Regions from separate parts of the Thalassotalea fusca genome, predicted to be linked through region 2. Evidence: predicted binding sites of a transcription regulator. Region 2 holds the regulator's gene; each other region holds the start of a gene.
The links. Region 2 encodes sigma-54, which starts transcription at its own class of promoters, with help from an activator protein. Its sites were predicted from a motif close to GTTGGCACGNNNNTNGNNT; they were not measured.

Region 1 (10,197 bases), on a different contig from region 2:
CGGCGTTAAAGATACAGAATCTCGACTAGCCGTTTTAGCTTGAGTCGCGCTAGCTTGAGATTGTGCCGCTTGCTGTTTTACCTGATTTTGCTGTTCAACCTTTTGCTTAATCGGGTTGTTGTTTTGCAAGTTGTTGATATTTATAGACATAAAAAAACCTTTGCGTAGCGATATTACATTTCTATCTATTTATCGGCATTTTTGCTGATATCATTAACTAAATTATAAATTAATTATCACTTTATTTATAGCTGCAACTTGACCAACTACTTTGCGGCCGGAACGTTCATTCTCTATCGTGATTTGATCACCAATGCTACCATCTCGCAATGCAACTCCTGTTGTCTTAATCGCAAAGGTTTCACCTTTTGCCACTATAGTCACTTTATCCCCTCGGCATACCATGCATATACTCTTCATTGAAATTGGTGTGCCCTTAGACAGGCTTCTTTTAGCGCGTGCGCCAATGACTAGTTCTGCGTCATCTATACTGCTTCGACGAAGCTTATAAATGTCTTTCTGAATTACTTCTACATTTGAGTGATCAAGCGTCGTGCCTTTGCTAATCGGTCTAGCTGCAACCAAAACGGGCACGGTATGAGTGACTTTTACCGGAATAAACATATGCCATGGCGTTGAATCAAAACAAGAAATTTTCACATTTACGTTTCTACCGCCAGAATTTTCAGGTATATTTGCGACTAATGCTTGCTGGCAAGGCCTAATAATAATTCTTGGATCTATTTCGTTTGCCGTAACGGTTAATTGCTCGTCTGGTTTATCACTGTATTGCTGCTTTACAACATCAGCTGCCAATTGCTCAATATAGTCTTTATCAAACGATTGGGCCGCAGCAATTTGTAATGCCGAAACCAGAACAAGATAGTTTGTGATTAAAACCTTTAATTTACTCATAAATTTTGTAATCTATTACTAGGGAAATCGAAATAGTCGACTATGCTTACTATAAGCTCGTGTATTTATACTTAAGTGTCAAAAATAGGGCACTTAAATATACATATATGTGTACAATCAAGAATTGTGCCTTTAATTGCATTTAGCCGTTATTGGACGATTTTCAAGAGGTTTGTATGGCCGGAATACTAGATTCAGTCAACCAGCGTACTCAGCTGGTTGGTCAAAATAGACTTGAATTACTACTGTTTAAGCTTGTTGGACGCCAACGTTTTGGCATTAACGTATTTAAAGTAAGAGAAGTCTTACAATGCCCACCTTTAACGTCGTTTCCCCACCAAGATCCTTATATCAAAGGGGTCGCGCATATTCGTGGCCAAACAATTTCTGTTATCGACTTAAGCAAAGCGACGGGCGGGCCAGAAATTCAAAATACAGATAGCTCATTCATTATCATTGCCGAATATAACCGCAGTGTGCAGGGCTTTCTTGTTGCAGGTGTGGAACGTATTACTACGTTAAGCTGGCAAGATATTATGCCACCACCCGAAGGTGCGGGTAAATCAAGTTATTTAACGGCAGTGACTGAAATAGACAACGAAATGGTCTCTATTTTAGATGTTGAAAAAATCTTGAACGAAATATCCCCAGTTTCTACTGAGCTTAGTGAAGACATCGCAGATGTAACTGTGGGCGAGAGTCTTGGTGATCGTGTCATCATGATCGCTGATGATTCTACTGTTGCGCGTAATCAGGTAAAACGTGCTTTGGAACCGCTAGGCTTAAATATGTTGTTAGCAAAAAATGGTCAAGATGCGCTAGATCAATTACGTGCTATTTCTGAAGAATGCCCCAATCGATTAGATGAAAAAGTGGCATTGCTTATTTCTGATATTGAAATGCCAGAAATGGACGGTTATACATTAACTGCTGAGATTAAAGCAGACGAGCGCATGCGTTCAATGCCAGTAATTTTGCATACATCACTTAGCGGAGTATTTAACAATGCTATGGTTGAGAAGGTGGGTGCAGAGGACTTTATTCCTAAATTTCATCCTGATGAGCTAGCCACTGCTGTGAAAAAATGGCTCAAAAATGATGAAGTAAATGAATAGCGTTTATAAGAATTAGATATTTAAGGCAGGAATTGTATAGTGTCAGCCAGACAACTCGATGATAAGTGTTATCATCAGTTTCGTGAATTTTTAGAACAGCAATGCGGCATTGTGCTAGGTGAAAATAAACAATACTTAGTCAAAAGCCGTCTTGCGCCGTTGATGTCTAAATTTGACGTTGGGTCATTAGGAGAATTAGTTGCACGAACATTGAGCCCTGTAGAGCGGCAATTACGTGCCGCAGTGATTGATGCTATGACAACTAACGAAACATTGTGGTTTCGTGATGAGTATCCCTACGACTTACTCAAAAGTAGATTGCTACCCGATTTTAAAGGGCAACGTACGCCACTTAAAATTTGGTCAGCTGCCAGTTCGTCAGGCCAAGAACCTTACTCTATTGCTATGACCATTAGCGAATATTTGCAACGGACGCCGGGAGCGTTTCCAGGTGGTGCGCAAATCATCGGTACCGATATTTCAGATACAATGTTAGAACATTGCAAATACGCACACTATGATAGCCTTGCTTTATCTCGCGGGTTGTCTGCGGAGCGTAAACGTGCTTTTTTCGAACCTGGTGATAACGGCATGTATAAGGTGAAAGAACCGATTAAAAAAATGGTCAGTTTTCGCCACTTAAACTTGCTGAACAGTTATTCGCTAATGGGACGATTTGATATCGTTTTTTGTCGTAATGTGCTTATTTATTTCTCACCTGAAATCAAAGCCAAAATATTGTCACAAATTCATGGCGTATTAAATAATGGTGGATATTTGTTCCTTGGCGCATCGGAATCACTGTCAGGACTCAACCAAAGTTTTGATATGATTCGTTGTAATCCAGGCATTGTATATCAAAAAAAATAACGTCAATATTATAACGAGCAACAGTTACTAATTTGTTGCTCGTCACCTCTCTAAAAACAACAGCATATAAGCGCTTAGCAGACTAGTTAACATTACTAAACTAGTACATAAAATGTGTTTCAGGCGCCAATAACGGTGCTACTAACATTTGTTAGGCGAGTGCAATCCTTTCTTCCAAATAACCACTCAACCTTCATAATGGCATAAAAATTGTATCTCAAAAGCATTAGTTAGGAGGTACGGTTTATGGCCATTAGTTTTGATAAGGCGTTTGGTATTCATCCCGCCAGTTTAAAAGTGAGAGCTGAAAATGCTGAAGTTATTGCGAGTAACATCGCAAATGCCGACACGCCGGGTTATAAGGCAAAAGGCATGGATTTTCAAAAAGCACTTGAACAGGCTGCTAGCAAGCAGCAAACAGGTATGAGAAAAACCCATGAAAAACACTTTGACGTACGTACCGAATTTACAAGTAGCGTACAATTTCGTGTGCCAGATCAACCTGATACAGGTGATGGCAATACCGTAGATGCACAAATGGAACGAAACTTGTATCTAGAAAACTCAATGTATTATCAAGCAAGTCTTCAATTTATGAACGGTAAAATCAAAGGCTTGAAAAAAGCGATATCTGGAGGTCAAGGGTAATGAGCTTATTTAACGTATTTGACATATCTGGCACGGGAATGAGCGCACAATCTGTCCGCTTGAACACCACCGCAAGTAACATCGCAAACGCAGATAGTGTCAGCAGCAGTATTGACCAAACTTACCGAGCGCGTCATCCAGTGTTTGCCGCTGAGATGCAAAAAGCTGCCGCGGGTCAAGAAGGCGCTGTAGGTGTTGAAGTACTGGGCATTGTTGAAAGCGACAAACCACTCAACGTGGAATATTCGCCAGGACATCCTATGGCAGACAAAGACGGCTATATCTATAAGCCCAATGTTAACGTAGTAGAAGAAATGACTAACATGATCTCGGCCTCACGCTCATATCAAACTAACGTGCAACTGGCAGAGTCAGCGAAAAATATGCTGAATAAAACACTTATGTTGGGTCAACGATAACATTTAACCGGGAGCAACTATGACTTCTTCAGTTTCAGGCGGTAGTCCACTCGAATCGTTGCGTTGGCAACAAGAAGAATACAAAACCGCACAAAAAGATGATGGCATGTTAACGCAAGAAGATTTCTTTGCCTTGTTAACAAAAGAGTTGTCGTATCAAGATCCAACTAAACCGGTTGAGAATAACGAGATGATTTCGCAAATGACTGCATTTTCTACCACTGATGGTGTATCTCAGTTAAATGATTCTTTTACTGAGTTTGCTGCGTCTATGTCATCAAGCCAAGCGTTACAAGCATCCTCGTTGGTAGGGCGTAGCGTTTTGGTAGACGATAACGTGTTTGGCCGTGACGAAAGCGAATCAGTGAAAGGTAAGCTGGTCAGTGATAAACCAGCAAGCAACGTTAATATTTATGTAGAAAACGCTGCTGGCGAGATTATTCAAACGGTACCGGTTGGTGACGTAGCATCGGGTGAGTCTATATTTACCTGGAACGGTGAAATGACTAACGGTGATATGGCTCCAGCTGGTGCATACCGATTCCGAATTGCTGGTCTTGTCGACGGTCAGGCATCAGAATTGCAAGCGATGACTTATCGCAAAGTAGACAGTGTAACGCTAGCAGGAGCAGGCGGTAGTATTTTATTGAACTTAAACGGCGGTAGTACGATGAAATTAACAGACGTAGTTGAAGTGTCTGAAGGTTAACGTCGTTTTCGTTGTAAACAAAATTGAGAAAGAGGTGATTTATGGCTTTTAATATCGCACTGAGCGGATTAACCGCAGCCCAAAAAGATTTGGACGTTACGTCAAACAACATTGCTAACGTAAATACCACGGGTTTTAAAGAGTCGCGTGCTGAATTTGTCGATGTTTACGCATCTTCATTATTAGCATCAGGTAAGACTAAAGTGGGTGATGGTGTACTCACTTCAGATGTAGCACAACAGTTTTCACAAGGTAGTATTCAATTTACCAACAACGCACTTGATTTAGCGATTACGGGTAATGGTTTTTTTGCAACGGTACCTGAATTAGATAGTTTAGAAACCTCATATACTCGAGCTGGTCAGTTTAAACTAAACGCTGATAACTTCGTGGTGAACTCTCAAGGCGGCCATTTGCTTGGCTTCCCGGTAAACCCAGATGGTTCTTCTGCTTCGGTAAGTTTAAGTACGGCGAGTCCAATTCAGATACCTACGTCTTCTGGCGCGCCGCAAAAGTCAGCTGAAGTTGATATACGCATGAACTTACCGGCGGGTGATTCGTATATTACTGGTGCACCTGTAGGTTTTGATCCAACAGATCCCTTGACTTTTAACCACTCAACCTCAGTGACTATCTATGATTCATTGGGGGACAGTCATATTATGACCTACTACTTTATTAAGGAAGACCCTACAACGGATCCAAATTCATGGATGATGTATACGGCCGTGGATGGTGTAATGTTGGATGTCCCAGGTGGCACAGGTAGTATCGCTAACCCAACTCACGACGCTACTGTAGCAGGGAGTCAGGCTAACATTTTGGGAGCTCAACTTGTCTTTACAAGTGGTGGTGATTTTAATGCGCAAACACCCGCATCAATAACAACCCAGAATTTTATGACTAATATTTTGACCAATGGTGCCGATCTGACTCAAAACATAACCGTAGATTTCAATCTGGATACTGGTGGGCCAAATCCAAATGAACCGACGCAATTTGCCTCAAACTTTGAGGTAACGTCTCTGGAGCAAGATGGCTTGGCGGTAGGTCGATTAACGGGGATAGATATTGGTACTGACGGCTTGATTCGTGCCACTTACAGTAACGGTACTTCTTCACCACTATCGCGAGTCGCATTGGTTAACTTTGCTAATGAGCAAGGCTTAACGCAAGTGGGCAACTCCAGTTGGAAAGAAAGCCTGTTGTCGGGTGAAGGTTTGGCAGGTGAAGCGGGTTCAGGTACGTTTGGTACCATTAACTCTTCAGCACTTGAGCAGTCAAATGTTAACTTAACGACTGAGTTAATTGATTTGATTTCTGCACAGCGTAACTTCCAAGCGAACTCTCGTTCACTAGAAGTAGATAATCAGCTAAACCAAACGATTCTACAGATTCGATAATTAAATCGTAATTTCAGTTAGCTAAAACGCATTAGGTTCAAGTAACTTAATGCGTTTTTTTGTTTTCAGTTCCTTCCTTCAATCACTCTCTCACCTCGTATACCCACCATTGGCATTCATCTTGCAGTTATCTAAGCATTAGTTGTAACAGTCATTAGCAGGAGTTCATTATGGATAAGATGCTATACATCGCCATGAGCGGTGCGAAACAAAACATGCATGCTTTATCAGTGAATGCCAATAACCTGGCAAACGCCAAAACTACAGGCTTTAAAGCCGATTTGGCGCAAGCAAGGGCAATGCAGGCGTTTGGTGAAGGCATGCCAAGTCGCGTATTTGCCATGACAGAACGCGCTAGCCAAAACTTTGACAGTGGTACGATTCAAACCACTGGTCGTGATCTTGATGTTGCTATTAATGGCGATGGATGGTTGGCTGTGCAAACGCCCGATGGCACAGAAGCATTTACCCGAGATGGTCATCTAACACTGACTGAAAATGGCAATTTAAAAACACCCGATGGCAATTTGGTCATGGGAGACACCGGCCCGGTAATTTTGCCATTACCTGTAAACAACATTCAAATTAGCCATGATGGCATTGTCATGGTGCAACCTGAAGGCGCGCCAGCCACCATTCAAGAAGAAGTTGCCAGACTAAAGTTGGTTAACCCAGATACTCGAATGATTGAAAAGAGCGCTGATGGGCTATATCGCCGTAAAGACGGTAATCCTGAAGACGCTGATGTAGCGGTTCGCCTACAAAGTGGCGCGCTTGAATCAAGCAATGTCAATCCTATCGGGGAAATGACAGACATGATTGCATTACAACGCCAATTTGAAATGCAAATGAAATTAATGAAAACCGCTGAAGAAATTGACGCAAGTAGTGCGTCATTGTTGCGTGCTTTCTAGTTGAATAATTGATAGAGGTGATTTATGAACCCAGCATTGTGGATCAGTAAAACTGGCTTAGACGCACAAACCAAAGACATCGCGGTAATTTCGAATAACCTAGCGAATGCCAGTACCGTAGGGTTTAAAAAGAGCCGCGCGGTTTTTGAAGATTTGTTGTACCAAACGATTAACCAGCCAGGCGGACGTTCTGCGCAAGATACTGAAATGCCTTCTGGTTTAATGCTTGGTGCAGGTACTAAAGTAGTTGCGACTCAAAAAATTCATACACAAGGCGATATGCTAACCACTGACAATTCATTAGACATGATGATTCAAGGTGAAGGCTTTTTTCAAATTCAGTTACCTGATGGCTCGCTAGCTTATTCACGTAACGGTCAATTTACCCTTGACGACGAAGGTAACATGGTAACTCCGGGCGCAGGCTATTTACTGCAACCACAAATTACCATTCCGCAAGACGCACAATCAGTGATTATTTCTCAAGACGGTGAAGTATCGGTGCGCTTACAAGGACAGGCTGATAATGCTGTTGTTGGTCAGTTAAATACCGTAAATTTCGTTAACCCAACGGGATTAGAGCCAGTGGGTCAAAACCTATATGTTGAAACTGCGGTAAGTGGTGCGCCACAAGAAGGTGTTCCTGGATTAGAAGGCTTTGGCATGATTGTCCAAGGAGCGCTAGAAACATCAAACGTAAATACGACCGAAGAACTGGTGAACTTAATTGAAAGCCAGCGTGTTTACGAAATGAATTCAAAAGTCATTTCATCAGTAGATCAAATGCTTAGTTACATTAACCAACAATTATAATGGTTAAGGAGCGCATTATGAAAAATTCATCAATTGCCTTAGTGTTTGCGCTGGTTATGTCAGGTTGTGCCAGCGTAGAACAGGCGAAAGTACTACCTGATGACCCAGATTTTGCGCCTATTTTGCCGGAAGCAAAAGAAGAGTCGATTGTACCAACAGGTTCATTATTTAAACCGAACTATGTGAACAATATTTATTCTGACTCAAAAGCAAGACGCGTAGGTGACATCATTTCTGTGATTCTAAGTGAAAGTACACAAGCACAGAAAAATTCAAAAACGGAATTGAAAAAAGAGAACAGTGCCACGCTGGACCCCATTACGGGGTTAGGTGGAACTTCCGTAACTTTTAAAGATGACGCAATCCAGTTTGGATTAAATCAATCATCTGATTTTAAAGGCGACTCAAAAGCCAACCAAGGTAATAGTTTGAGTGGGAATATATCAGTACATGTATTACGTGTATTGCCGAATGGTAATCTGATGATCCGTGGTGAAAAATGGATGACGCTCAATAACGGTGACGAATACATTCGCCTCACTGGGATTATTCGCTCAAAAGATATTTCGTCTGACAATACCATACTTTCAGGTAAAGTCGCCAATGCCCGTATTCAATATTCAGGTACGGGGGCATTTGCAGAAGTTCAAGAGCAGGGCTGGTTGTCAAAGTTCTTCAGCAGTTCTTGGTGGCCACTATAACGGGGTTTGTAAGATGAAAATTTTCACAACAATTGTATTACTGACTTCTTTATTCATTGGCTCAACCGCACAGGGGCAACGCGTTAAAGATTTAGCGGATGTAGCAGGGGTGCGATCAAACCAACTAGTAGGCTACGGCTTAGTAGTGGGTTTACCGGGAACTGGGGAACAAAGCCCGTTCACTGAACAAAGCTTTAAAACCATGTTGAGTAATTTTGGCATTACCATGCCAGCGAATTTGAAACCTAAGATCAAGAATGTGGCTGCTGTTGCAGTGCATGCGGAATTGACAGCGTTTGCAAAACCTGGCCAAACGATTGATATCACTGTGTCTTCAATGGGTAGCGCCCAAAGCTTAAGAGGCGGCACCTTGTTACGTACCATTTTAATGGGTATCGACGGTAACGCCTATGCGGTTGCGCAAGGGAGTTTAGTGGTCAGCGGTTTAGGCGCAGAAGGGTTAGATGGTTCCAAGGTCGTCGTGAATACGCCTACTGTAGGTCGCATTGCCAATGGTGCAACGGTAGAGCGTGAAGTTATCTCTCCGTTTGCTACTGGTGACTACATTACGTTTAACCTACGTCAGTCAGATTTCAGTACGGCAAAACGGCTAGCAGATACTATTAATGACTTCATTGCAGGGTCTGCCAAAGCGTTAGATGCTACGTCTGTGAGGGTAAATGCACCTCGTGATGTGTCTGATCGAGTGAGCTTCTTAGCAATGCTGGAAAATCTTGAATTTGAGCCTGATACACCGTCAGCCAAAATTATCGTTAATTCACGCACCGGTACTATTGTGATAGGCGCTGATGTAAGGCTACTACCTGCAGCGGTAACACATGGTGGTATAACGGTAACAATCAACGAGACACAAAACGTTTCTCAGCCGGATGCTTTCTCTGAAGGTGAAACGACTACGACCAATCAATCGATCGTTGATGTGAGCCAAGACGACAACCGCATGTTTGTATTTAACCCCGGGGTAACGTTGAACACCTTGGTTCGAGCAATTAATCAAGTTGGTGCTGGCCCTGGTGATGTAATGGCAATCTTAGAAGCCTTAGATCAAGCAGGCGCGTTACGTGGGGAGTTAATCGTTATTTAGTCATTACAACTAGATTACGAGAATAGAGCTATGACATCGCCAATCGACAAAGCGCAAAATTACTTAGACTTAAATGGCTTAAACAGCATTCGTCAGCAGTCAAACGCTTCCGATAAAGAGTCTAAACAAGCCGCATTAGAGAGTGCTGCTAAGCAGTTTGAAGCGATATTCATGCAGATGTTGCTTAAGAGTATGCGACAGGCGCAAGATGTATTGGCGAGTGACAGCCCATTTAACTCTGAGTCGACTAAGTTTTACCGTGACATGCATGATCAACAATTGGGCTTAGAATTGTCAAATAACGGCGCGCTTGGCTTGGCAGACTTAATTGTTCGGCAGCTTGGCGGTGATCAAGATAGTTTCACTCCAAGAAGCGTATTGCGTACAGACAACCATGTACCGCTAGCAGTACGACGCCAAAATGTTAGCGATCCTCAGTCGCTAGTGGTTAAGGAAAAGGATCAAACAAACGATCGTCAAACAAATGACTCTTCTGTATTGACACAATTTATCCAAAAATCATCGCCTAAGTTTGAACAGCCGAAAGACTTTGTCACAGCACTAACCGAACCTGCAAAACGTGTT
Region 2 (10,197 bases):
TCCCTTCTCTCAATGTGTGTGGCTTGCATATTTTTCAATGGGGCAACATGTTGTCTAACGAGAAAATGTATAGCCTGTGGCAACAAATGGTACCGCCATTAGTTAACTTAGCGGCCAAGTTGGGCTTTCCGCTAGACATTTTAGATCTCGGTGGTGGGCTAGGTATTGATTATCTGGGGTCAGGCCAAACGTTGTCATGGTCGCAAATAGTTAGCGATTTGGCCAAAATAAAGGCGGAAGCTGGTGTTAAAGAGCTTTGGTTGGAGCTTGGACGATATGCCGTAGCTCAATGCGGTTATTACGTCGTGCCAGTTGTTGATAGAAAAGCCAACTATCAGGCGCAACAGTTGGTGCTGTCAGCTGGCATTAATCATTTACTGCGCCCAGCCATTACTAATCAGCCTTTTCCTGCTGCACTGGCCAGAGCTTCCAAACAAAGCGAAAGCACGTTTCATGTGCATGGCCCACTGTGTACTAGCATGGATAAATTGGGCGAACTGCCATTACCCCATGACGTCGCTGTAGGTGACCAACTCATATTTGGCTATTGTGGCGCATATGGCTTTACCGAAAGTATGCCATTTTTTCTCTGTCACCAACTAGCGGCTGAATATGTCATTGAACATGGCAAATTAGTAGAGATTAGGCCTGCACAACCTGCGTCATCATATTTATATTAGAGGAAATAACAGTGACTGTATTGAAAGAAGTTATGCACGTTGGTGAAATGGCCAGTGGCGCGGCACTTACTGTCCCTATTTACCGCATTAAGGGCAGCGGTGTTGGCCCCAGTGTTTATATTCAGGCCAATATGCATGGTGCAGAAGTACAAGGTAATGCGGTTATTTTTCAATTACTGGAATTATTGCGCAATACTGATGTTTTGGGTGACATAACGCTTGTTCCTTATGCCAACCCTGTCGGTTGTAATCACAAGAATGGTGAATATACCTTAGGTAGGTTTGATCCCATTACTGGCGTGAATTGGAATCGCATGTATCATTTTGACGAAGCAAAAATTAATGCGTTTGCACATCAGGTACTTCATGAAGAGGATGACGGTGTTATTGCTCAGAAATTTCGCGCGAGTTTGCTCAGTCAAATTGATCAAAAACTCGAACATAATCCATATGGATTAACCACAGGACAGCGGATTGCTTATCAATTACAACGTATGGCACATCAGGCTGACTTAGTGCTTGATTTACATACGGGGCCGATTTCAAGTAAGCATTTATATTGTCCCGAATATGCAAGGGAAAGTGCCAGCTATTTCGATATTCCACATACACTACTTATACCGAATGTGTTTGATGGTGCGTTAGATGAAGCAACGTTTTGCCCGTGGTGGACATTGCAATCTTTGTTGCATGAACAAGGACGCAACTTTGTGCATAACAAGGAAAGCTTTACCGTTGAATTGGGATCGCAGGAGCAAATTGACTTGGATGTGGCGCTTGAAGACGCAAGCAGTATCCTCAGTTATCTCCAACATAAAGAAGTGATTGTTTCAGCTAATTTCCTGCCCGCAAAGATGACACGATATGCATGCTACTTGGCGGACTATAAAGCGTTTTATTCGCCTATGGGGGGGATGGTTGATTACTTGGCTGAATTTGGCAAGCCGCTTTCTGCTGGTGAGCCTTTGGCGCGTATACTGCGAATGGATAACTATGGTGATGGTGATCCGTTACATTACATAGCGCTCGATCACGAGGTCATTCCAATACTTCATTTTGCGTCGGCCAGTGTGAACCAAGGCACCGAACTTTATAAAGTATTTAGTAAATTCTTTGTGTTGTAATTGGCTAGTAAGACGATCAGGCTAAAGAACTGCGTAGCCTGATCGTAACATAGAGTGTTGTGTCTTAAAGCATGTGCTCTTTAAGATAAGTAAACAGTGTTTTATAGCCTTTTCCCGGTTTTTCCGCTGATTTTTCTTTATTGGCTTGTCGCACCAATTGGCGAAGTTTCTGGCGTTCCATCGCTGGGTGGTTAGCTAACGCTTCTTCAATTTTTTCGTTGCCTAATGCAATGAGTTCATCGCGATAAGCTTCAAGCATTTCAATTTGCCTCGTTTTTTGCTGGTTCTTATTCGCCATTAAATCAAGCGCTTGATTAATGGGAGCTAAGTCCATCTCTGACAGCATTCGGCTGATAAAGCGTACATGTCTGCTCAGCGCCTCTGGCTTATTGATGATCTTGTCTGCTAGTACCATTGCCTCTAGCAACTCTTCATTTAGTGGTAATTGCTTTCGTTGATGTTTGCTAAGCTTAACTAAACGCATCGCGTAATCTTGCAATTCATGCATTTCGCGTTTTAGTTGCGTTTTACTTTTATAATCTTCATCGAATTCATCGATATCGTGTTCATTGTGCGGCATAATAGAAAAAAATTTAAATCGATAATAAATTGATTATACATAAAAGCACGAAAGCTCGACATAGCTGAGTGCAACCAATTTTAGCGGATAAGGTAAGCATACGTATAATGACGGAATCAAATAACATCGCAGAACAAATGAAACAAGTTGAAGCGCGCGTTGCTGATGCATTGGCTATGGCAAAATCTTTAGGTGCCGATGGTGCGGAAGTGGCGATGAGTCGTCAACAAGGACTAAATGTATGTTCCCGATTAGGTGAAGTAGAAACAGTTGAGTTTACAAATGACGGAGCACTCGGTATTACCGTTTATCAAAATGGACGCAAGGGCAGTGCTTCAACCGCTGATTTGTCAGATGCCGCTATCAAACAGACAGTAACCGCTGCGGTAAATATTGCTAAATATACGTCTGAAGATAAATTTTCCGGCTTGGCTGATAAATCGTTATTAGCGATGGCACCACAAGACTTAGATCTGCATCACCCAAAAGCGATTGATACTGATAAAGCAATTGCGCTTGCGATTGAGTGTGAGCAAGTTGCTCGTGGTTACGACAAACGCATTACCAATTCTGATGGCGCATCACTGGCGTGTTTTGAAGGGTTTAAAGTATATGGTAATAGCAATGGTCAACTGGTCGGTTACCCAAGCTCGCGTCATAGCTTAAGTTGTGTTGTGATTGCGAATGAAAATGACGATATGCAACGAGATTATGCTTATACCGTCAATAGAGACTTTGACTTAATGATGTCGCCAGAACAGGTTGGCGAAAAGGCAGCAAAAGAAACGCTCGCCAGGTTGCACGCAAGAAAAATTGCGACTGCTAAGGTACCTGTAATGTTTCGTGCTGATATCGCAAATACGTTCTGGGGACATTTCATTGCCGCTATCAGTGGTGGCAATTTATATCGCAAGTCATCGTTCTTGTTGGATAGCCTAGGTAAGGAAATTTTTCCTGAATTTTTGCAAATTAATGAACGCCCACATATTAAGAAAGCGTTGGCTAGTAGTGCTTTTGACAGTGAAGGCGTTGCAACGCATGATCGTGAAATCATCAAAGCGGGTAATCTGGAAACTTATCTTTTAACAAGTTATTCGGCACGTAAACTTGGCATGCAAACGACTGGCCATGCAGGTGGCATCCATAATTGGCTGGTTGAGCCAACAGGTGGCGACTTTGACGCAATGTTAAAAACCCTTGGTACAGGCTTACTAGTGACGGAACTGATGGGACAGGGCGTTAATGTCGTGAATGGAGACTATTCACGTGGCGCTGCTGGTTTCTGGGTTGAAAACGGAGAAATCGCTTACCCAGTATCTGAAATTACCATTGCGGGCCGATTGCAGGACATGTTCAAAGGCATAATAGCTGTGGGTAACGACATTGATATGCATGGCAGTATTCGCACTGGGTCTATTATTGTAGACGAAATGCAAGTGGCAGGTAATTAAGCAATAACTTGCAGATTAATTGGTAGTATATCGGAAAAAGCGATGAACATTTTTAATGTTCATCGCTTTTTTAATGGGCTAAACAGCCCTTAATTGGACAATAACAGCGTTGCCGTACCCAAAAAGGCAAAAATACCTACCACATCAGTTACTGTTGTAAGAATTACGCTTCCGGCAAGTGCTGGATCAATTTTCATACGCTTAAGTATTAATGGAATAGAAACCCCGGCAATACCAGCTGCGGTTAAGTTCATTAACATCGCAAATGCGATAATGCCACCGAGTAACAAATCTTGCTGCCAAATTGCGACAACGGTTGCGATCAGAAACGCCCAAATTAAGCCGTTGAGGAAACCGACCGCTAGTTCTTTTATGAGCAATGCTCTCGAGTTACTGTCGCCAACATGGCCCAACGCCATACCACGAATAACCAGTGTCAACGTTTGGTTACCTGCAACCCCGCCCATGCTTGGCACAAGCGAATTTAAAATAGCCAATATGGCTAATTGGCTAAGAATGCCTTCAAACATACTCGATACTGCAACGGCCATTAGGGCGGTTATCAAGTTGACGCCTAACCAGATTGAGCGTTGTTGAGTACTTTTTACAACGGGGGCAAAGGTATCCGCTTCGTCATCTAGACCCGCCATACTCATCATCGAGTGTTCTGCTTCTTCACGAATGATATCGATGACGTCATCAATAGTGATACGGCCTAGTAATCGACCGTCGTTGTCAATAACGGGAGCAGAAAACCAATCGTAGCGTTCAAATAGTTGTGCTACATCATTTTCAGGCATATCGACTGGCACCGCTTCAATTTCTGAATCAATTAGCGTAGAAATTATAACATCGGGTTTGGCAGTAACGATGGTAGATAAACTTACAGAACCAATGAAATGATCTTTTCTGTCGACAACATAAAATGAGTCAGTAGACTCTGGCAATTCACCTTTTAATCGTAAGTAACGTAAAACCACATCAACGCTCACGTCAGGACGCAACGTGATGGTATCGGTATTCATGATACCGCCAGCGGTATCTTCTTCGTAAGATAAGGCTTGCTCTACGCGTCCACGGTCTTGAGAGTCCATAGACAGCAGTACTTCTTGATAAACCGTATCAGGAAGTGTTCTAAGTACTTCGGCTACGTCATCAACATCCATGCCTTCGGCAACCGCGGCCAATTTTTCTGGACGCATGTTTTTGAGGATTCCCTTACGGACTTCCTCGTTGAGCTCTTCTAGAACTTCACCGTGATGATCGGGATCGATAAGCTGCCACAGTATGGTACGACTTTTGGTTGGTGACGATTCAAGTAATAGAGCAAGGTCGTAGGCTGGCATGTTTTGCAATAGTTTTCGAACGTAAACGAACATACCACTGCCGAGGGCTTGGTTTACCTCGAGTAGCTTTTGTTGACCAAAATCTTGTTCAGAAATCTCCGGCATAATACTTTCCTGTGCCGTTATATTAATTGGAATTAATTATTCGAAAAACTATGCACCATAACAAATGCACTGCCACTTAGGCTCAGTGTTATTAGTGTCTACTTATTAAGCGCAACTGTGGTTTTTGGCGCTTGCTTGAATGTAAGTGTATCTTAAGTCGGAAGTTTTAGCAGCTTTTTTATTGCTGTGAAATACTTTACAAGAGGGATAAATGAAGGGGAAGAATTGAATTATGGGGTTTAATCGTCTTCATCAAATTTATCAGAAAACAATTGGCATACTTCGGTAAGAGCCTGTTCAGCGTCCTTACCATCTGTTTCAATCAAAACTTCTTTGCCTTGACCTCCCGCAAGCAACATTAAACCAATAATACTGCTGGCGTCAGCTTCCTTGTTGCCAAGCTTTACTGTGACCTTGGCATCAAATGCCTGACATACTTGCGCTAATTTGGTTGCCGCGCGAGCATGTAATCCTAGCTTATTGGTTATCGTAATCTGTCGCTGAAAGTTTGGCATGGTGTTTCCTAAATTACAGCTCAATATCTCTATGTCTTGATTGAACGTCTGAACGTTCTTTCTTAAGATTCTTCGCTAGCAATTCTGCAATGTATACGGAACGATGCTTTCCACCTGTGCAGCCTATTGCAATCGTGATATAGCTACGGTTGTTGCGTTCAAGGTGTGGTAGCCATGTCATCATAAAGCTATTAATTTGCCAAATAAACTTTGTCACGATAGGTTGGCTTGCAAGAAAATCTTGCACGGGCTGATCTAATCCTGTGTAGGGTTTTAGTTCTTTTTCCCAGAAAGGGTTTGGAAGAAATCGGGCATCAAATACGTAGTCTGCATCTTTTGGGATTCCGTGTTTAAAACCGAAGGATTCAAATACGACAATCATAGTGCCAGTTTTCTTACCTAATATGCGTTCACGGATCATGTCTGCCAGCTGGTGTGGTGATAACTGGCTGGTGTTAAAATATAAATTAGCGCGACTGGCAATAGGTTCCAGTAGCTTTTTTTCCAAAGAAATAGCCTGATCTAATGCAATGTTTTTGCGGATCAATGGGTGTAATCGTCTTGTTTCGCTAAACCTACGAATAAGGTCTACATCTTCTGCGTCCAAATAAAGAATACTCAACTCAACATTATTGGGTAAGTAATCAAGGATTTCTGCGACATCGGAAGGTTCGTCAGGCAAGTTACGTACATCGATACTTACTGCAACAGTTTCATAGTCGTTAATTACTGTATGCGTTAAGGCTGGTAACAAATTAACGGGGATGTTATCAACGCAGTAATAGCCTAAATCTTCCAGAACTCTTAAGGCAACACTCTTGCCCGATCCAGAACGGCCACTAACAATAATTAACTTCATTTAAGGGGTTCCTTGGTAGGTTTGTTATACCTTAACAGAAATGTATGCACGCTACATCTATCAATGGTTGGTTTGCTGTACGAGCGAATACAGTTCATGACTGGTTTCACATTTTCTCGCTTGTTTGCAAATTCGTTTGTCGCTAAACACCTGGGCAATACTTTGCAAAGTACAAAGGTGCTGCTGGCATTGTTCTTCAGGAACAAACAAAGCGATAAAAATATCAACCGGGCGATTATCGATAGAGTCAAAGGAGACAGGTTCAGATGTTGTCACTAATACCGCAATGACTTTCTCCGTATTGGGCAAGCGTCCGTGAGGTATAGCAATGCCATTACCTATGCCGGTAGAACCCATCTTCTCACGCGTAATTAAACTATCGAGTAACTCAAAAGTTGTAGAGCCACTGATGTGTTCAGCGGCTTTCTCACTGATGGTTTCAAGTATTTTTTTCTTGCTAGTCGCTGGGACTGCACATAACGTGCAGTCCTCGGTTAATATTTCATGTAACTTCATAAGGCGTGTGAAGGATTATTACTTCTTTAGTATTGGTTTAATTTGCCTTTGTACTTAAGTACTTGGCGATCAAGTTTATCGATAAGAGAATCAATTGATGCATACATATCGCCATTTTCGGCTTTACCGTGAATTTCAGTACCATTCAAATGTAAAGTTGCTTCGGCGATTTGACTTAATTTTTCAACTGTTAATACGACATACACGTTATTGATATGCTCAAAATGTCGTTCTAGCTTGGCAAATTTCTCATTAACGCATTGGCGAAGTGAATCGGTGATTTCAACATGATGACCTGAAAGATTAATCTGCATATGCGTATTCCTTATCGTTGGGTGAGTTAAAGTAAACTTTTTCGTTGGTTTGAAGGTGGAATAGACAAGGACTCGCGGTACTTAGCTATCGTTCTTCTCGCAACATTTATTCCTTGTTCAGCGAGTAGCTCTGCCATTTTGCTGTCGCTTAGTGGCTTAGCGGGTAGTTCGGCTGCAACAAGTTTTTTGATTAATGCGCGGATAGCTGTCGATGAACATTCACCGCCATTTTCCGTGCTTACATGACTCGAGAAGAAAAACTTCAACTCAAATATGCCTCTCGGAGTATGCATGTATTTTTGTGTGGTAACACGAGATATTGTTGATTCGTGCATATCTACAGCTTCAGCAATATCATTTAAAACCATCGGACGCATCGCTTCAGGGCCATGTTCAAAAAAGCCTTGTTGGCGTTGCACGATACAATTAGACACTTTTAATAAGGTTTCGTTTCGGCTTTCTAAACTTTTAATGAACCATTTAGCTTCTTGGAGATTAGAGCGAATGAATTGGCTGTCCGTGGTCGATTTCATTGAACGAGCCATAGAAGCATACTGTTGGTTAACTGTTAATCGAGGCGCAGTATCAGGGTTTAATTCTACGACCCAGCGACCATTCTTTTTCTCAACAGATACATCCGGTACGATGTATTGATCGTCACCTTTAATTACGCTATCACCAGGGCGAGGATCCAAAGACTGGATTAATCGAATAACTTCACGTAGTTGGTCTTCTTTTAAGCGTGTTTTACGCATTAATTGACGATAGTCACGATTACCCAGTAAGTCGATGTGCTCAGACAATACCACTTTACTTTCTTTTAACCATGGCGTGGCAGGGTCGAATTGATTAAGTTGAATTAATAAACACTCAGAGATAGAGCGAGCGCCAACGCCAACGGGGTCAAACATGTTTATACGCTTGATTACTGCTTCTACTTCATCAACTTCTACGTCTTCGACACCTAAGCTCTCTAGAATATCTTCGGCGGTAACGGTTAAATAACCAGCGTCGTCGATTGCATCGATAATCGCTGTGGCGATTGCGCGATCTGTTTCAGTAAATGGCGTTAAATCCATTTGCCAACGTAAGTGATCTTGAATAGATTCTGTGGTCTCACCTTGATAAGTGTAATCATCTGAAGGGCCAACGCCGCCACTCGATACACCTGCGCTAAAGCTTTCATCCCACGTCGTATCAATATTCAACTCTTCAGGGATATCATTTTTATCCATTGCTTCGGTCGTGGTGATTTCATCAGCCGAAGGCATGGCGTCTTCAGAACCATCGGAACTAGCATTATCGGATGAGTCATTTGATTGTGCTGAAAACGCTTCTTCGAGGTTGTCAGGTTTATCTTCTTGGTTAGTTGGAGCTGATTCATCTACTTCCAGCAATGGATTGCTTTCTAGCGCTTCTTGGATTTCTTGTTGTAAATCCAATGTCGACAATTGCAACAGTTTGATTGCCTGTTGCAATTGTGGGGTCATGGTGAGTTGTTGACCTATTCGAAGTTGCAGAGTAGGGCGCATCTAAAAACTTACTTTCCTGTTATTGTTATTAAACATAATTAGCTGGATTACCTTAACTATAACGTGAATTGTTCACCGAGGTACACATCTCTTACGTGTTGATTCGCAAGAATTTGATCTGCGTCACCCTCAGCAATTAACTCACCATGACTCACAATGTAAGCACGTTCACATACATCGAGCGTCTCTCTTACATTGTGGTCCGTAATGAGAATACCTATACCGCGCATTTTTAAGTGTAGAATAATTTTCTTTATATCTCCTACGGAAATAGGGTCTACACCAGCAAATGGTTCATCTAATAGAATAAATTTAGGATCAGCGGCAAGTGCGCGTGCAATTTCAACACGACGCCTTTCACCACCAGAAAGGCTCATCCCAAGATTATCCTTTATGTGTGAAATATGAAACTCTTCAAGCAGTTGCTCAAGCTTTTCTTCACGTTCTACTTCTGTGAGCGATTTACGTGTTTGCAATATCGACATAATATTGTCGTATACACTCAGCTTTCTGAATATCGACGCTTCTTGAGGCAAATAGCCAATGCCTTGTCGCGCTCTTTCATGCATTGGAAGCAGTGTAATGTCTTCATTATTTAGCGTAATACTTCCGCTATCATTTGGTACCAGACCTACAATCATATAAAACGATGTAGTTTTACCTGCACCATTAGGGCCTAGTAGACCAACAATTTCACCTGCGTTAACAGACAATGAAACATTTTTTACTACACGTCGCCCTTTGTACGCTTTTGCGAGTGCATTCGCAACTAGTACTGATTCACTCATCTATTTTTTCTTCTTTTCTAGATGCTGCGGCTGTAAAACAGTCTCAACCTGTGCATCATCGTCACTCGATGCGTTGACCTGTTCAGTTCTGAAATTGTAGGTGATGGTATCACCCGTCATTTGTGTACCGTCTTGCTCAAGGTACGCATCGCCAGAAATGATGATTAGGCTATTAGCCGGATCATATTTGATTTCATTTGCTTGTAAATTGATGGGGGTTCCATCGGCAAGTGTTCGGCTAAATTTTGCAGGACTACCTTTAGCAATATAAATTTTTTCCTTAGCGTCAGTCGAGGTAATAACCTGTACCAAATCGGCATTGATCACAAGAGAGCCTTGTGTAATAACCACGTTTTCTATGTAGCTAAATATTTTCTTCTTTAAATC
Region 3 (10,197 bases), on a different contig from region 2:
GTATTCAGCTATACCTTGGCATTGCGTGCTCATAAAGATGACTTATTCAAACGGGTTTGGCGTGAACCATCCGGTAACCCATTTAACTCGCTCGTTCAGCTGGAATACGAAGCGGGTATTCCCCGAAATCCGTTCATTAATGCCGGTGCGATTGTGGTGTGCGACAGTATCCTTTCATTGCACCCAGAAAAAGGGAAAGCATTGCGTCATATCCTAGATTTTGTACAACAATGTAGCAATGACTATTCGATATCGACAGACCCCGCTGTTGCTGAATCTGAAATGGAGCATGGCTTTCGTAATTTAGCGCTGGCTAATTTGATGAAGAGCTTCGGCAACCTAGATAACAATGTTGAAACCGTCTTGGAAACTTATTTTAGTCAGTGTTCAATCGAGATGTCTGCCAAGCAGTTATCGCGCGCGATGCTTTATTTGGCAAACGATGGCATGGATCCGATTTCAGGGACCAAGTTTATTAGTGCAGCGCTCGCCAAACGTATCAATGCCATTATGTTAACTTGCGGACACTACGATGCTTCTGGTGACTTTGCATACCGAGTCGGCTTGCCGGGTAAGAGTGGTGTAGGGGGGGGCATTGTCGCTATCGTACCGGGCAAAATGTCTATTGCTGTTTATTCACCTGCACTTAATGAATTTGGTAATTCATTGGTGGGGACTAAAGCATTAGAGCTATTTGCTGATAAAACTGATGTTTCGATTTTTTAAAAAGGCGAAAATATTTACTTAGGGGAGCATGTGCCCCCCTAATAGTAAATTAACCTAATACCATGTTGGTTAAGCCATAACTTAACCAATAGCCAATGGAGTAAGCGACAAGTAAGTATCCTGCCATTGACAAATAGCTGATAAAGTTTAACTCCTTCACTTTACTCATCGCGATAATGCCGGCCGCTGAACCGATAACGAGCATTGAACCGCCTACACCCGTAGCGTAAGTAAGCGCCAACCAATCGGTGGTTTCCATCGCAATGTCAGCTTTAAGTAGGGCAGCTGTAAGTGGAACATTGTCTAATATTGCAGACAACATACCGAGCAAGTAGTTTGCGACGCTGGTGTCCATGATGCGATAGATGCCCGTCAGTTGGTTGAGTACACCTATTTCCTTAAGCATACCGACGATGAGTAACACACCTAAGAAAAACAATAAGGTATCGAATTCTATTTCTCGGATGTAATTGAGAATACTTTGGTTGGTTTTTCGAACCAAATATTGGGCAATGAGGAACATGCAGCTCAAACCGAAGAGGAAGGTCAATACTGGCGGAATCTGGTAGATAGCATTCAGTGCCAGCGTTGAGATGATAGTCAATAAGAACACGCTAGCAATGATTTTGTCGTTACGTTCGATAGGTTTTGATGAGGTATCGAAATATAGTTGGCCGCGCATATTACGCGCCAGTAGGCCGGCAAGTACCAAGACTGCGAATAGTGAAGGGAGAACTAATAATAATAAGTTAGCAATACTCACCTTGCCATCGAGGAAGATCATGAGTGTGGTAACGTCACCTGTTATTAACGATACACCGCCACTATTAACGGCAAAAATGATCAGCGTTGCATACTTGAGACGCTGCCGCGCTGGCACATCGAGCGAGGCGATTACGGCGACAGAAACGAGCGTTGCGGTAACATTATCGGCAAATGAGCTGAACAAGAAAGCAAACCCCCCAATTAAAAACATAAACTTACGTTCGTGCATTTTCTGGGGTAGTAATCCCTGTACGAGATTAGAAATAAAGCCTTTACTGTTGAGGTAGGCAACAAAGGTCATTGCAGCCATTAAGAACAACCAAAGCGTTGCGATCTCTAACAAGTTTTCATTGAGTTGATGACTGATTATTTCAGGCGTATTGCCGTGCATTGGGAATAAATAAGCGAGTAGCCAACACAAGGTGCCAATAAACAGCGTAGATTTTGCTTTGTTGATGTGGATTACTTCTTCAAAAATCACAAGAAGCAATGCGATAAAGGCCAAAAGACTGATAACCAATGTCATTTTCGTTCCTAAATTTGGGTGGTTCAGCAGTGTGGAAATTTTGATGGCGCGATGGTAAAGCTTTTGCTCTAACAAATAAATCGAAATTGATAAAAATGTGTAAATCATCGCTACTTATTTAGATGAGGATGGTTGTTTTTAGAAAATAACTATCACCAAGAACGTGCCATTGACTTCGCCTACGTATCACTATGTTTTCTTATATGAAGGCGAATTTAGCAACTACACTGAGATTACAACGAATCGTCAAATTTCATATTTGGCTATTGAATATTGGCCTGATAATCGCAATTTAAATCATAGGCAATGGAAGAGCGGACTACTCTTCTATGGTTACTGTAGAACATGCATGAGGTAGAGAAAGTCGTTGATGAAGAATAAAGATTTATATACACAGTTTGGTCGCCAAATCGTGAGCCGCACTTTACGCTCAGCGCGTCCATTTTTTGTGGGTATTAATGGCTGTCAGGGTTCGGGAAAATCCACCCTGTCTCAATTTCTGGCAACATATATTCAATCTAACTTCATGCTCAATGTAGTGGTTTTATCTCTTGATGATTTCTACCTTTCGCGCGCTGAACGACAGCTGAAAGCAGACGCTGTCCATCCTTTGTTTGCCACGCGTGGCGTGCCGGGTACACACGATGTAGAACGGCTAAAGAATACTATTCAGGCGCTTGCTCGGCGCGATATCAAGATAACCTTACCGGTGTTTGACAAAGGCACAGACGATATCTTACCTCGTTCGCAATGGCGTTCGGTCAATCAGGCGCCTGATATTGTCATTATTGAAGGTTGGTGTTGGGGAGTTCCTCCGCAAAATGAGCAAGAATTGCAAATGCCTGTTAATGCCTTGGAGTCGACGCAAGATGAAGACGGCACTTGGCGTAAGCATGTAAATGATAGCTTAGCACAAGGCTATCAACCGCTATATGACTTTATCGATCATTGGTTGTTTCTGCGCGCACCCAGCTTTGATGTTGTTAAACAGTGGCGACATGAGCAAGAACAACCGCTATTGGCACAACAAGCAAAACAGGCAATGTCAGAAAATGAAATTGCAACGTTTATACAATATTTTCAAAGACTCACTGAGCATGGACTGCGTGTATTCCATCAGTATGCGGATACTATTTGGCATTTGGACAGTGAGCGCAATATTGTTGGGATCAATAAGTCTGATTGAGACTAAAGGCTTAGGTTTGTTGTTTCTTGATTGGTCTGACATTATCAAGCGGCTCTTCTTTATACACTTGCACTTGGTTTCTTCCTTGGATCTTCGCTTGGTATAGAGCTTTGTCCGCTTGTTCTAACGCCAGAGCTTGGCGTGTTGTAGAAACATTGTCGATAAAACGTAGGCCGATGCTACCAGTAACTACCGTCTTATCAGCAACGGTTGAAAAGCGATGTGGAATAGCCAATGCTTCGATACTGAACCGGATTTTTTCTGCAACTTCTACTGCATAGTCGTAACTTGTATCACATAGTAATACGACGAATTCTTCTCCACCGTATCGTGCGAGAATATCGCCTGGTCTGCGTGCAATTTGGCAATAAGTAAGCTGAGCGGCTATTTTTTCTAAACACTGGTCACCTTTCTGATGGCCAAAATTGTCGTTGTATTGTTTAAAACTATCGACATCGAGCATGATGATGGCGATTGAAGTTCGTTGTCTGAGGCTACGTTGCCACTGTTCGGCAAACACCTGATCAAACCTACGACGATTGGCAAGTTTGGTGAGTCCGTCGGTAATGGCAAGAATCTGTAGCTCTTTGTTGGCGCGAGATAATTCATCTTGTGCATCGAGTAACTCTTGAGTGCGCTCCGCGACCTTCGCAGCAAGCAGGTGTTTATCATCTTGCATTTGCTGAGCAGATTTATTGAGCAATGAGAAAATTACCCGAAGTACTACATAGCCAACGACTAATGTGAATACGATAACGCTGATAAAAATATTGCGTGTCTGTATATAAGACGTCAGCGCTTCATCTTTATTAATCTCCGTGGCTAACCCCATACTCAGCGTGCTGTCCCATAGCCACGAGCCGAAAACTTCGACGCCACGATAGTCGCGGTAGCCTGTTACGTCATGACCGCTTAAACCACGTACGGCTTGTTCTGCCATTTTGGTGAGCGGTCGAAGTTCGTTGTTCGTTGTCGGTTGATGACCTTCAAGTAAGTTTCCACCCGGATCGGTAATGTAGATATTCATCATGCTGTCTTCACCCAATGAAATTTGGTTGGTGCTTTCCAGATGATGTTTAAAACGGCTCTCAGTTAACAATAAGCCACTACGGTCAAATGCATAGGTTTCGCCTGACTCACCAATTCGCCCAAGTTCACTGATATTAGAGAATTGCGTTTTGGGGTCGACAAATTTAGCCAATAGTGCAATTACATTTTCCTGTTTATCTTTGATTGTGGCTGTAATGAACATCGCAGGCACAAATTTTTTGCTGCTTGGGTCAGGCGTCTTTATTCCCTTGATGATGTAGTTATCATCCTTAAAAGCTGCATCCAGTTGCGTAGCCGCCAGTTGGTCGATAATACTGCGTTTGCCGATTTGGTCGAACTGATTGCTTGATATATTAATGCGCTCTACAGAAATGAGAAAAAAATCTCTGTTGTCATAACGTTTAAGCATGCCGGACACGATATCAAATAATGACATGGCAATCGGATGATACTGTTCAAACGCTACCTGATTATCGAAAGCTTTAATTAACTGCTGTGTTTGATTGACAATCTCAGGCGCGGCGACGATGGCATCCAACGTGCTTTTGCGTTCTTGAATAACTAAATGTTGGGCTTCTTGAACGGTTTGTAATACGGTATGAAGAGAATCACGCATGCCAAGAGCAGTGCGATGCTTGATATCCATTAACGCAAGGGCAGCGGCCGAAATAATGAGAATTACGGAGGCGATATAAAGTGAAATGCCAATGAGGCGTTGGGTTTTATAGTCTTGCACCTAAGAAAGTTCTCTTGTCTATTACTACATATTACGGACAAGCTTCCTACTACTCAGCGATGCTCCCTATCTGTTGTTCAAGGTTCTCGCGCTCAAAAATTTAGCGCTATTAGGCTTTCACGCTTAATGATCAAGTATAGACGTGAATTTCAATTAATGTAATTCAAATTCCGGCAGATGCTGCTTTATGTAACTAGCACCAACGTCTGACACTTTGACAGTAGTCCTTAAATTGCTGACCAAACAGTTGCGTTAGCATTTGTTCTTCGGGAAGGATCTGGAATTTATTCATATAGGGCACGAATAGTAAGGCAAATATCAATGCATAAGCATTACTCAAAAAACATCCCCAACCAATAAGGGCGGTAAAGAAACCCACATACATTGGGTTGCGGGTAAATTGATAAATGCCACTGGTGACTAAACTACTCGTCGATTCCGGTGCGGTAGGATTGACAGTGGTTTGAGCGCGCCGAAACTCCAATGCTCCAGCAAGCGTAAGTACGACTGCGATCACAACAGCTATTATCAATAGCACTATCTTGATGTTATCCAAAAACATGAATGACGGGGTAGCTTGGGCGATTAACCACATAATCGCGGCAAATAGCAACATCAATAATAATGGCGGAATTCGTAATTCAAGAAATTTCACTTCGAGGCTCACAGCAAAAACAACCGTTAATATTAGACCAGATTACAGGCAGGAGGTAAATGTTAGTATTGTTAGAGAATTTCTTAAAAATCAGATACAACCAGTAAATTATCAGTTTGTTATCCGTTTACTATCAGTAATATCAAATGATAGTGTTCAAATAAGCCCGCATCAACCATGGCTGATATTTCATTTATCACATGCTAACATCCAAGCTTTAAATAATTAGTCGTACTCGCGTTTTATGCAATTATCGTATTTGGCCGTCGTTGATATCTTTTTTCGTTTCGCAGCCGTCGGCATGACCGCGCTGTTGGTAACGTTTTACTTATGTCGTCGTGTCAATCTTCAAACAATGCTTGGTGCGAGTTTCTCCATTAGTTTAGTGGGTTTCATTCTGTTAACGGCTCCTATCGCAAATTCTCATTATGGTGCGTTAAGAGGCTTGTTTTTAACTCTCACCGAACTTTGCCCTTATTTTCTGTGGGCTTGGTCAATGTCGTTGCTTGACGACCACTTCAAACCGCAACAGTGGCCCAAGTGGCGATTTGCCTTGATAGCCACAGTTATCTTGTGGTTTTGTTATTTTTTCGGTGTAAACGAGGGGCGAGGCGTCCTGCATGACGTCAACCACGTCATAGAAGGGTTAGTATTGCTTCATATTCTGCTGGTGACATTAAAGGGATTCAATGATGATTTGGTTGATAGTAGGCGGACGACAAGAAAAATTTTCATCATTGGGGTAAATATCTATTTAATTTTTATCATTTCACTTGAATTAATCGATGCGCCATTGCGTGATTTCCCTATTTTCAGTGTTTCCCACGCACTATTGTTTGTCCTCTCTATTTGGGGGCTAAGTGTTTATCTCTTTCGCCATGCAGCTCAGCATATTAATGAGCTGGAAGTCTTCAATAGTGATGCACCGTTTTTAGATGCGGGGAATGTGGAGCGAGATAATAACGAACGGTTATTGTTAAAATCTGACACTAATAACAAACCAAATGGTATTCCCTTGGTGTTCGCTCCTGAGTACAAGAAGTTGCTTTCATTGATGGAGTCAGGTGGCTTTCAGGCAACTGGGTTAACGATAACGTCTTTGGCTGAACAGCTTGCCTTGCCAGAGCACCAATTGCGTATGTTGATTAATCGCCATATGGGATTTAGAAACTTTTCTGAATTTCTCAACAGCTATCGTATTCCGGCAGCTTGCCAGCAACTCGCTGACACCGAACAATTACGTAAGCCAATTTTAACGATTGCACTTGAACTAGGTTATGGTTCTGTTGGTCCTTTCAATCGTGCATTTAAGCAACAAATGGGTAAAACGCCGAAAGAATTTCGCCAACAATTTCAAAATTAGCGATGTTTTTTCAAAATCAACGAGAGATAACTTGGTGAATTAACTAATGTTTCATGCAAATTATTTGTAAAGGAATCATTAGATGTTTAAATATATCGCCTGTCTTGTCGTGCTACTAGTCACTTGGTTTTTGTGGCCAGTTTATGAGTTTTATGCCTATCGAGGAAAAGCAGAATTCTTACCTTTTTATCAATTTATCGATATTCCAACCGAAGGGCCAAAGTCACAATTCATTGGCGATGTATACTATCAAACTACTGGGGAAACCGTGCTTGAACTTGCATCAGCACATCAGCAAAAAATCAATGCGCCTGCGATATCAATCGCTGTTACTATGCATGGGGAGATAGTGTGGGCTGGCGCTTCAGGTTGGGCAGATATTGAAGCACAAATTCCCGTAACCCCAGATACTCAGTTTCGAATCGGTAGCACTTCAAAGGCCTTAACGAGTATCGGACTTGCGCGTATGGTTGATTTAAATCATTTCGATGTTGATGCCCCAATTAGCCGATATTTTAAAGAATTACCCAACCCTGAATGGGCGAACATGAGCGCACGTGACTTGGCATCACACACCTCAGGTTTACCTCATTACAGAGAAAATACTGATAAGCTCGGAATGTATCAAACATTGGCATTGTCGACACGATACGACAATGTAATAGATGCACTAACTGTATTTGATGACAGTGAATTATTATTCGCGCCCGGTTCGGACTACAGCTATTCCTCTTTTGGTACTGTTTTGCTCAGTGCTGTAATGCAAGAAGCGAGCAAAGTACCGTATCTAACTTGGATGAAACAGCAAGTTTTCTCACCATTGGGTATTAAAGCGACCACGGCAGAATTCGACAACACAACACCAGAATCACTTGCCACGTTTTATTGGAATGATCAGGGACGCAGTAAGCAAGTCCGACCGTGGCGTGATGTCGATTTGAGTCATCGTTTGGCTGGCGGGGGTTTTGTATCCACATCCTCTGACCTTGTTAGACTAGGCTCAGCGTTCTTAGATACTCAGTTTATTTCCACTGAGACACGAGAGTTATTTTGGCGTGCGCAAGCATTACCAAATGGGAAGATGCCGCCACACAACTATGCTGTAGGTTGGCGAACCATCTTGTTAGATCTTGGAGAAGCGATAGGTGAAGTACGTGCTGTAAACCACGGTGGTGTATCACGAGGCGCACAAAGTTGGCTAATGGTATTGCCAGAATATGACATGGCAGTTGCAGTTAATATTAATGCAAATACCGATGTTTTCGGCGATTTTTCACGTATTTCACGGGATATAGCTATGGTGTTTATACAAGCTAAACAGAGCAAAGAGCACATTGTATCAGTTCGAACGATGTTCAATGAATAACTAGCTTCACATTCATTTCACAATCTGGTCGTTAAAGTGTGTGTTATCGCTTATAAATGGAATCACGATATGCACAACTATATTGCGCTCGACAACCTTAGCCAGTCATTTGAAACGAGTGAGCAGCCTGTAACTTTGTTCAACAATATTAATTTGTCCATTAATCAGGGGCAAACGTATGCCATTACAGGACCCTCTGGTGTTGGCAAGTCCAGCTTGCTTATGTTGATGGCAGGGTTAGAGCAAGGGTCATCAGGACATGTTTGGTATGTTGAACAAGGCCGTCGACAGTCGATAGAGGCATTGAAGCCATACACAGGGTTTATTTTTCAGCAATTTCACTTATTACCTGAGCTAACGGCACTACATAATGTCGCTTTACCATTAAAGCTTAGAGGAGATAAGCAGGCGCTGGAAAAAGCAAAATTGTGGCTGGACAAAGTGCATTTATCACATAGAGCTAATCATAAACCCAGTCAACTCAGTGGTGGTGAGCAACAACGTGTCGCTATTGCGCGCGCATTAGTCTTCAGTCCTAAGTTCATTTTTGCCGATGAGCCTACGGGTAATCTCGATCAAAAAAATGCCAACGAAATTGCGGATCTGTTATTTGCTTGCTGTCAGGAAAACGATGCAGGTCTGATTATGGTAACGCACAGTGATTCGTTAGCCAGTCGTGCTGAGCATGTGTACGCGTTAAATGACCGCGAATTGATAGCCGAGCATAAGAGCGCTGGCATTACTACGGCGCGGGAGGCAATATGTTAGATGGCACGATGACGACTAAATTAGCGTTGACCTGGCAGTTTCTTAAGGAAGATTTTAATCTTCCGCATCAACGATTATTAAGGTGGACTCAAGGCGTATTATTGGTGTTTATTATGACGCTAAGCCTATCCAGTACTTCAATTCAACACTACTTGCGTGACAATCTACAAAATTTGTTGGGGGCCGATGCGGTATTAGTGACGCAACGCGCAGTTGAGCGAGCGCTAATAACTGAAATACTGCAAAGAGCAGACGATGTTGTTGTGACGCAACAATTTACGGCCACATTAACCGCCAATGATAAATGGCAATCTGCCAAACTTAAAGCGGTAGATCAAGACTATCCACTACAAGGGGAACTACTAACAGCAGAGTCTCAACACGCGGAAGGCAATGCAACTCTCGGCGGACCAAGTCAGGGGAGTATATGGCTAGATGCGCGCTTGCTCGCTAGTTTATCGTTGCAACTTGGTGACACCATCCAAGTGGCAAACCAAATGTTCACTATTTCACGCGTGTTAGTTCATGAGCCCGATCGCATAATGGAAGGGCACACTGTGGACATGCGGGGTATGCTCAATATTCGAGATATGGAACGATTGAAAATTGCGGAAGAACTAACGCAATTTCGTTATTTGATAGCGGCGTCAAACACCCAAATTTCTCAATTGATTGACTGGCAAAAGCAACAACTTCCGGCGGCGACGCTAATGCATAAGCAGGGTAATCACCCATTAGCATTATTTTGGCAACGTACAGAGAATGTGTTGGGCTTATCGTCGATAATTTTATTCTTCATGGCAGCTATTGCGATGAAGCAGTTGTCGCAAGTTCATCAAAAGAAAGATCAGTACTTCTCTGCTATTTGTATGAGCTTTGGGGCGAGTAAAAATGCCGGCATCCAGTTGTCACTCTTTAAGTGGTTAATGAACTACGTATTGCTGATACCTGTTGCTTTGGCCATTGCGCTATTTGGCCACTGGCTCATTATTCAATGGCTGGGCGAAACCTTTACTGATTTAAGCTGGCAATGGCATGGCAAAACCATAGCGACAA

Region 1: a site for sigma-54 is predicted at 6,188-6,206, ahead of flgF (flagellar basal-body rod protein FlgF). Genes of this name have one in related genera too.
Region 3: a site for sigma-54 is predicted at 2,290-2,308, ahead of ACSLUK_RS05395 (kinase). Genes of this name have one in related genera too.

The regions. Positions count from the first base shown of each region.
Region 1 covers NZ_JBQRUN010000001.1:408,780-418,976, forward strand. The annotation lists gene flgM (flagellar biosynthesis anti-sigma factor FlgM) at 1-150, opposite strand, end outside; gene flgA (flagellar basal body P-ring formation chaperone FlgA) at 223-915, opposite strand; gene ACSLUK_RS01780 (chemotaxis protein) at 1,092-2,030, shown strand; gene ACSLUK_RS01785 (CheR family methyltransferase) at 2,070-2,900, shown strand; gene flgB (flagellar basal body rod protein FlgB) at 3,147-3,548, shown strand; gene flgC (flagellar basal body rod protein FlgC) at 3,548-3,967, shown strand; gene ACSLUK_RS01800 (flagellar hook assembly protein FlgD) at 3,987-4,676, shown strand; gene flgE (flagellar hook protein FlgE) at 4,718-6,079, shown strand; gene flgF (flagellar basal-body rod protein FlgF) at 6,250-6,993, shown strand; gene flgG (flagellar basal-body rod protein FlgG) at 7,018-7,806, shown strand; gene flgH (flagellar basal body L-ring protein FlgH) at 7,824-8,507, shown strand; gene ACSLUK_RS01825 (flagellar basal body P-ring protein FlgI) at 8,521-9,612, shown strand; gene flgJ (flagellar assembly peptidoglycan hydrolase FlgJ) at 9,643-10,197, shown strand, end outside.
Region 2 covers NZ_JBQRUN010000016.1:26,498-36,694, reverse strand. The annotation lists gene ACSLUK_RS16260 (PLP-dependent decarboxylase) at 1-680, shown strand, start outside; gene ACSLUK_RS16255 (succinylglutamate desuccinylase/aspartoacylase family protein) at 713-1,804, shown strand; gene yjgA (ribosome biogenesis factor YjgA) at 1,869-2,384, opposite strand; gene pmbA (metalloprotease PmbA) at 2,492-3,835, shown strand; gene mgtE (magnesium transporter) at 3,925-5,286, opposite strand; gene ACSLUK_RS16235 (HPr family phosphocarrier protein) at 5,526-5,801, opposite strand; gene rapZ (RNase adapter RapZ) at 5,815-6,660, opposite strand; gene ptsN (PTS IIA-like nitrogen regulatory protein PtsN) at 6,721-7,176, opposite strand; gene hpf (ribosome hibernation promoting factor) at 7,203-7,490, opposite strand; gene ACSLUK_RS16215 (RNA polymerase factor sigma-54) at 7,517-9,022, opposite strand; gene lptB (LPS export ABC transporter ATP-binding protein) at 9,079-9,810, opposite strand; gene lptA (lipopolysaccharide transport periplasmic protein LptA) at 9,811-10,197, opposite strand, start outside.
Region 3 covers NZ_JBQRUN010000003.1:226,328-236,524, reverse strand. The annotation lists gene ACSLUK_RS05405 (glutaminase) at 1-726, shown strand, start outside; gene nhaD (sodium:proton antiporter NhaD) at 776-2,017, opposite strand; gene ACSLUK_RS05395 (kinase) at 2,388-3,203, shown strand; gene ACSLUK_RS05390 (GGDEF domain-containing protein) at 3,214-4,989, opposite strand; gene ACSLUK_RS05385 (methyltransferase family protein) at 5,183-5,644, opposite strand; gene ACSLUK_RS05380 (helix-turn-helix domain-containing protein) at 5,889-7,007, shown strand; gene ACSLUK_RS05375 (serine hydrolase domain-containing protein) at 7,090-8,373, shown strand; gene ACSLUK_RS05370 (ABC transporter ATP-binding protein) at 8,443-9,141, shown strand; gene ACSLUK_RS05365 (ABC transporter permease) at 9,135-10,197, shown strand, end outside.